DNA from 3 places in the Vallitalea maricola genome. Region 1 is predicted to be linked to each of the others. Evidence: predicted binding sites of a transcription regulator. Region 1 holds the regulator's gene; each other region holds the start of a gene.

The links. The regulator Rex, encoded in region 1, represses fermentation and respiration genes when NADH is low (regulators of the CRP and FNR family bind a similar motif). The targets are predictions, from matches to a motif close to ATTGTTAANTANTTAACAAT.
Region 2: the regulator Rex is predicted to act here: its motif matches at 1,068-1,087, upstream of AACQ14_RS18470 ((2Fe-2S) ferredoxin domain-containing protein).
Region 3: the regulator Rex is predicted to act here: its motif matches at 811-830, upstream of nuoE (NADH-quinone oxidoreductase subunit NuoE).

The regions. Positions count from the first base shown of each region.
Region 1 is NZ_BTPU01000007.1:26,244-28,525, reverse strand. It holds gene AACQ14_RS02650 (coiled-coil domain-containing protein) at 1-350, opposite strand, end outside; gene AACQ14_RS02645 (redox-sensing transcriptional repressor Rex) at 550-1,182, opposite strand; gene AACQ14_RS02640 (helix-turn-helix domain-containing protein) at 1,623-2,018, opposite strand; gene abc-f (ribosomal protection-like ABC-F family protein) at 2,241-2,282, shown strand, end outside.
Region 2 is NZ_BTPU01000070.1:10,523-12,804, reverse strand. It holds gene AACQ14_RS18475 (ROK family transcriptional regulator) at 1-953, opposite strand, end outside; gene AACQ14_RS18470 ((2Fe-2S) ferredoxin domain-containing protein) at 1,323-1,574, shown strand; gene AACQ14_RS18465 ([Fe-Fe] hydrogenase large subunit C-terminal domain-containing protein) at 1,587-2,282, shown strand, end outside.
Region 3 is NZ_BTPU01000035.1:103,852-106,133, forward strand. It holds gene AACQ14_RS11805 (PHP domain-containing protein) at 1-430, shown strand, start outside; gene nuoE (NADH-quinone oxidoreductase subunit NuoE) at 897-1,376, shown strand; gene AACQ14_RS11815 ((2Fe-2S) ferredoxin domain-containing protein) at 1,403-1,798, shown strand; gene AACQ14_RS11820 (NADH-ubiquinone oxidoreductase-F iron-sulfur binding region domain-containing protein) at 1,821-2,282, shown strand, end outside.

The sequences.
Region 1 (2,282 bases):
TTCTCCATTCTTGATTCCATCTTATCTATCTTAACTTTTATGTCATTGATATATTTCTTGCTTTTTTCCATTTCGCCTATTGCTTTATCATCTTCATCTTCTATGGCTTCTTTCATATTATCAACTATATCAACCATCATTTTCTTTTTAAGTAAAGTATATTCCTTCAAATCGTTAGTAAGTTGTCCTTGTTCACCAAGGAGTTTATTAAGCTTTTTTTCAAGTTCAACTATTTTTTTTGGTTTTCTATTATTTTTAAATAGTTCATGCCATCTATTGTCCAATGTTAATATATGTACTTTTTTTTCTATATTAATTGGCTTCTCTATCTTTTGCTTTGAAAAAAACATGCTTTCACGTCCTTATTATTTATATATACTTAATTTAAACCTACTTAGTAATATAATAAAAATTTTCTATATTAATTATATCGTAACAAACTCTTATATTCTATAGCACAATATAATTAAAAGGTACCCATATATATGAGTACCTAATACCTCTAAGAATAGTTATTCATTCTTAAAAACATAAATTACAGACGCTTATTTATATTCTCTCTTTGATATTATATGACAGAGTCATAAGACTATCCAACAAATGTACATTTTCAACTATAACATTTTTATTGGATAATTTCAGGTCAATAGGAGCAAAATTCCATATTCCTTTTATACCATAACTAACTAAGTCATTAGCAACTTTTGGTGCTTTTTGCTTAGGTAATGTTAAAATTGCCAAATCAATACTATTTTCTTTTATGAAATTTCCCATTTCATCTAAATCCTTAATCTCAATGCCTCTTACAGTTATACCGATAAGCCTCGGGTTAACATCAAATAATCCTTTAACTTCAAAACCTCTTTTATCAAAATTAGTATAATTAGCAAGTGCTTGACCCAAGTTTCCTGCTCCAACAATAATTGTATTATATTTATTCTCAAGACCAAGTATCTTACCTATAGCGTTATATAAATATTCAACATTATAGCCGTAACCTTGCTGACCAAAACCGCCAAAATTATTTAAATCTTGTCTTATTTGAGAAGCTGTTACACCCATTCTGTTACTCAATTCTTTGGAGGAAATCCTTACAACATCGTTTTCTAATAAGTCTCCTAAGTATCTGTAGTATTTTGGTAATCTTTTAATTACCGCTGTTGATATTTTCTTTTGTATCATATAATCAATCCCCAATCCTTGATACTATTTTGGAACTTTTATACAAATAATTATATATGGTTGTTAAATCTATGTCAAATAATCAAATGCTGATAAACCCTTATTGTTTATGTATTATCATAGTATAAATTATTAACACAAATCCTATATTTAGTAAATATAGTTAAAAACAATCAATTGTTTATTGTATACAATCTATATTTTATAAATTATACCATAAAACTCTGGTATTTTACCAGCTTTTTCTAGAAAATTATACTTATAAAAAATTTTAATATCCTAAATTTCATACATATTTGTATTCCATAAACGCTGTATGTTACTTGCAACATATAAAATGGATATAAAAAATTAATTCTATACCCTTTTTTAATTGTTAAGTTTAATTATATATTTTTTAATATAAATACCTTGATATTACTATTAACTTAATATATTATCTATAAAAATTCTTTTCCTAAATATTTATTAATAGCATCTTTAGTTTTTTTTGTATAGTTTGCATCAGTGTATAATATTCTTTGTATTGTTCTTTGAGATAAATTGGATTCTTTTGCTAGATCCTTGATAGTTATTTTATTCTCAACCATATAATTCCCTAGCTCTTTTCTCTTTATCTCGTCTTTTTTGTATTGTCTATTGTAAAAATAAGTAGTATTGACCTTAGAACTTATTTGTCCTAATTTTCTTTTACGTTGGTAATCAAGACATTTTTCACATTGCTTAACACCTCTAATAAGTGATTCTTGTGATAGAGGTTTACCACACCTTATACATTGTTTTCTCTCCACACGAGCTTTTCTCAATTTTTTCATATAACCTGCATTACGACTCAAGTCATCATCCCCTTTAGAAAAGTTCTTTTATCATATATATGTTGTCCCAAAGAAATTTATTCTTATGTATGAACAAATAGGTTACTTCTCGTTTGGCAAAGAACTATCACAATAGATATTTATATATTTACCAAAAACCTCTAATTTTAAACCCTTAAACTTTTCAAAACCAGTGATTAATGGTATCATAGTATGGTAATTTTAATATTATAGGAGGCAACTATGATTTTATCATGTAAAAATATATGCAAAGCATTTGTAACA
Region 2 (2,282 bases), on a different contig from region 1:
GAAACAGCTATAGCTATTTTATTAAGAGCATTATTAATAATCTCAACACATATATCATCATTAACATTTGCCATTTTACATATATCAGTGAGTGAAGTATCCTTATCACCCTTTTTATCTCTATAAACCTTTTCTATTGCCCCCTTGGAACAATAAGCTTCCAAATGACCTTTTTTGCCGCAATAACATTCTTCACCATCAGATTGAATTATCATATGACCAATCTTACCAGCAAGATTATTTTTACCTCTCACCAATTGATTGTTACATATAATACTACCCCCAACACCTTCACCTAAATAAATATATATCAGACTCTTTTTACTATTACTTAGCTTATTATTAATCAGATATTCTCCAATTAAATCCGTATTGACATTATTTTCAACCATTATTACACAATTATATCTTTCCTCTAAAAATCTCTTGATAGGTACATCTTCAATACCTTTCTTAAGCTTTAATATGGTGCCTGATTTATAATCTAATATACCTCTTGATGCAACACCAATACCCAACAGCTTGTCTTTACTAATCTGCGCATTGTTTATAGATGCCGTTATTAGCTTATCTAACTCTTCCAATAAAATATCTGCATTATTTATAGCTACTATACTTAAAATATCTTTATAGATGATCTCTGACTTAAGATTAGTGATGCATATATATATATTACTCTTGGAAATATTGATACCTATTATATAGCTGGCATTTTTATTAACTATAAGACTTATTGGCTTTCTCCCTACATAAGTATCTTCTTTACCAACTTCCATAACTAAGTCTTCCTTAATTAGATTTTCAACAATTCTGGAAACCGAAGGTGCTGATAATTTTAATGTCTTCTCTATGTCAGTTCTTGATATTGGTCCATCTTTCAATATCATCTTGAAAATCTTAATCTTATTAATTGATTTCATTTGAGATTTACCCTTTTTTTCAATCTTGAACAATAAAATCTCCTCCATAAAAGTTTTATTAATTGATATAATATTATACAAAATATGAATTTTTTTCAATAGTATTGTATATTAAAAATAAAATAATGCTATAATTGGTTAATATTTTTTGTTAATAAATTAACAAAATCATTGACTTTTTTTTAATTTTTGTTAATATATATATGAACCTAATAAAATAGACTTATGTATTAGCATATAAAAACAGTTAGATAAAAAACTCATATTAATTATATGCCAAAATATTATATAATCAACAAATATATATATACATCTTTCTATTAATAACTAAAAATTTCATTTAATATATTTAACAAATTTTATAGGTAATACATAATTATTATATTAAAAGGAGTGGTTAAAATGTTAACAATTAATATTTGTATAGGTAGTGCATGCCATTTAAAAGGGTCTTATTCAGTCATTTCAAAGCTCCAAGAATTAGTTAAAAATCAATCTTTAGAAGATAAAGTTGAAATAAAAGGTGCTTTTTGTCTTGGTAGATGCACCGAAGCAGTATCAGTCAAAGTAGACGATAAAATATATTCAGTCTGTCCTACTACAACTGAAGAATTTTTCAATAACGAAATCTTGACTAAGTTACCACAACAATAAGGAGGTTTTATTATGAAGATAATGGATTTTTTACCTGCTAATTGTAAGAATTGTTATAAGTGCGTAAGAAATTGCCACGTAAAAGCAATAAGAATAGTTGATGACCAAGCACAGATCATGGAAGACCATTGTATCGGTTGCGGACAATGTTTTGTAGTCTGTCCACAGAATGCCAGAAATATAAAAAGTGATTTAAGTGCTATAAAGAATTCTATACAAAGTACTAAAAAAATGGTTGTTACATTAGCACCCTCTTATAGTGGTATTTATAAAAAACCTAAAAAACTTATAGCTGCTCTAAGAGCACTTGGTTTTGAAGTAATAGAAGAAACAGCAATAGGTGCAGAAATCGTAAGTGATCTCTATAAGGAATATATGTGTAATCATAATGATAAGAAGAACCTGATTACTTCATGTTGTCCTTCAGTGAACTTATTGATACAACGTTACTATCCAGAATTACTTCCCTACCTGCTTCCTGTAGTATCCCCTATGATAGCCCATAGCATATTATTAAAAGAAAAATATGGTCAAAATTCATTTATTACTTTTGTAGGACCATGTATTTCTAAAAGATGTGAAGCTTTTGGTTACCAAGAAACAGGAGATATTGACGCTATTCTATCATTTGAAGAACTTGATACATGGTTACATGAAGAAGGAATAATACTAAATGACCTAGAAGACTCATACCTTGATTCATCAGCC
Region 3 (2,282 bases), on a different contig from region 1:
ATTATATAGTAAATTACCCTATATTAAGAATAAATCTACTGTTTTTGGACATCAATATGTTTTGGATGAGAATGATGACATTATAAAAGAACTGGATAAACTTCTACTAACATCTGTTGCAATGTCATTAAATGAAGTTATAAATTTGATACATGATAACAATGGAATAGCAATACCTGCTCACATTGATAGACCTAGTTATAGTATATTAGCTAATATAGGATTTATACCAGACGATTTGAATACTTCTATACTCGAGATTTCTAGATTTTCTAACTTAGATACTTATAGACAAAAATACAAAGACTATCATATTATACAATCTTCAGATGCTCATGAATTAGGGTATATTGGAATTAAAAAAAATTCATTAGAAGTTAATGAAAAAAATATAGAATCAATATTTAACGCACTCAAACAATATGAATAGATAAGAAAATAATTTGAACTAATTTTATAAAGTGAATTGTTAATAATAATTAATATTATTAAGTAAAAGTCATAGTGCTTATAAATATTCATTAATGGTTGTAATAGTAACAATTCTAGTTCAATTTATATATATACTAATGTGTTGGATTGATGTATTTTCTAATGTTATTAATTAAACACATTATTGCATATTTAAACATGAGAATTTTAATAGACTTTCCTTTTTAAGTTTATTATGCATTATACTTTAATAAATAAGGTTAAATATCCGTACCCTTTTGTTATTTTAATTGAAAAATACTTGGTTATTTGTAAAACTTGTAGAAAAAACATGATATTTATGATTTAACCCCATAAAATGGTAATAATGCAGCTTTTCGTGTTAAATATATAACTTTGGTTTATAATTAATAAATTAATATAATTTGTTAATCATTTACATTATATAATAAGGAGGTAAGCAAATGGCAGCTAATTCAGCATTAACAGATGAAAAGTTCCAAGAATTGGAGCAGTATATTGATGCAATGCCAACTACAAAAGGAGAACTCATACGTGTTTTACATAAAGCACAAGATATTTTTGGATATTTACCAGAAGAAGTTCAAAAATTTGTAGGAAAAAAATTAAAAATATCAACAGCAAAAGTATTTGGAGTAGTTACATTCTATTCTTATTTCACAATGACTCCGAAAGGTGAATTTAACATTTCAATATGTATGGGTACAGCTTGTTATGTTAGAGGTGCTGAAGATGTTTTGAATGAATTAAAAAAAGAGTTGAAAATTGAAGTTGGTGAAACAACACCAGATGGTAAATTTTCACTACAATCACTCCGTTGTGTAGGGGCTTGTGGACTTGCTCCAGTTGTTATGGTTGAAGATAAAGTCTATGGTCGTGTAACACCAGATATGGTCAAGGATATTCTTGCAGAATACAAATAATTGTATTTTAAAAAGGAGGAAAAAAAATGGCAAAGATTAAATCTTTTGATGAACTTAAAAAAATCAAAGAAAAAGTTCAATCAAATGTAGAATTAAGAGAAAAAGGCGAAAACATTGATAATTTAATACAAATAAAAGTTGCTATGGCTACATGTGGTATTGCATCTGGTGCTAGAGAAGTAATGAATTTCCTAATTGATGAATTAGCAAAAGAAGGCATTAACAACGTAGTTGTAACACAAACTGGTTGTATGGGATATTGTTATGCAGAACCAACAATTGAATTAACTATGCCAAATAGCGAACCAGTTGTATATGGTGATGTAACAATAGAAAGAGCAAAAGAGGTTATTGAAAAACATATTAAAAAAGGCGAGTTAATTGATGGAATAATCCCTGTAACTCATAAAACTATTGAATAAAAAAAGTTAGGAGGCTTAAAAGATGTCTAACTATAAAATGCATATATTGGTTTGCGGAGGTACTGGATGTATATCTGCAAAATCCGAGGAAATAGTTGATAATCTAAAGGAACAACTAAAAATCAACAACATGGACAACGAGGTTAAAGTACTAAAAACTGGTTGTTTTGGTTTCTGTGAAAAAGGTCCAGTTGTAAAAATATTGCCAGATAATACATTCTATGTTCAAGTACAACCAGAAGATGCTGAAGAGATCGTAAAAGAGCATATTGTAAAAGGTAGAAAAGTAGCAAGATTATTATTTGAAGATCCTGAAACAAAAGCAAAAGTTAGCGATTCTAAGAATATGGATTTCTATAAAAAGCAAATGCGTATTGCCCTTAGAAACTGTGGATTTATAGATCCAAGTAATATTGATGAATATATTGCACGTGATGGATATCACGCTTTAGGTAAAGTATTAACGGAAATGACTCCTAGCGAT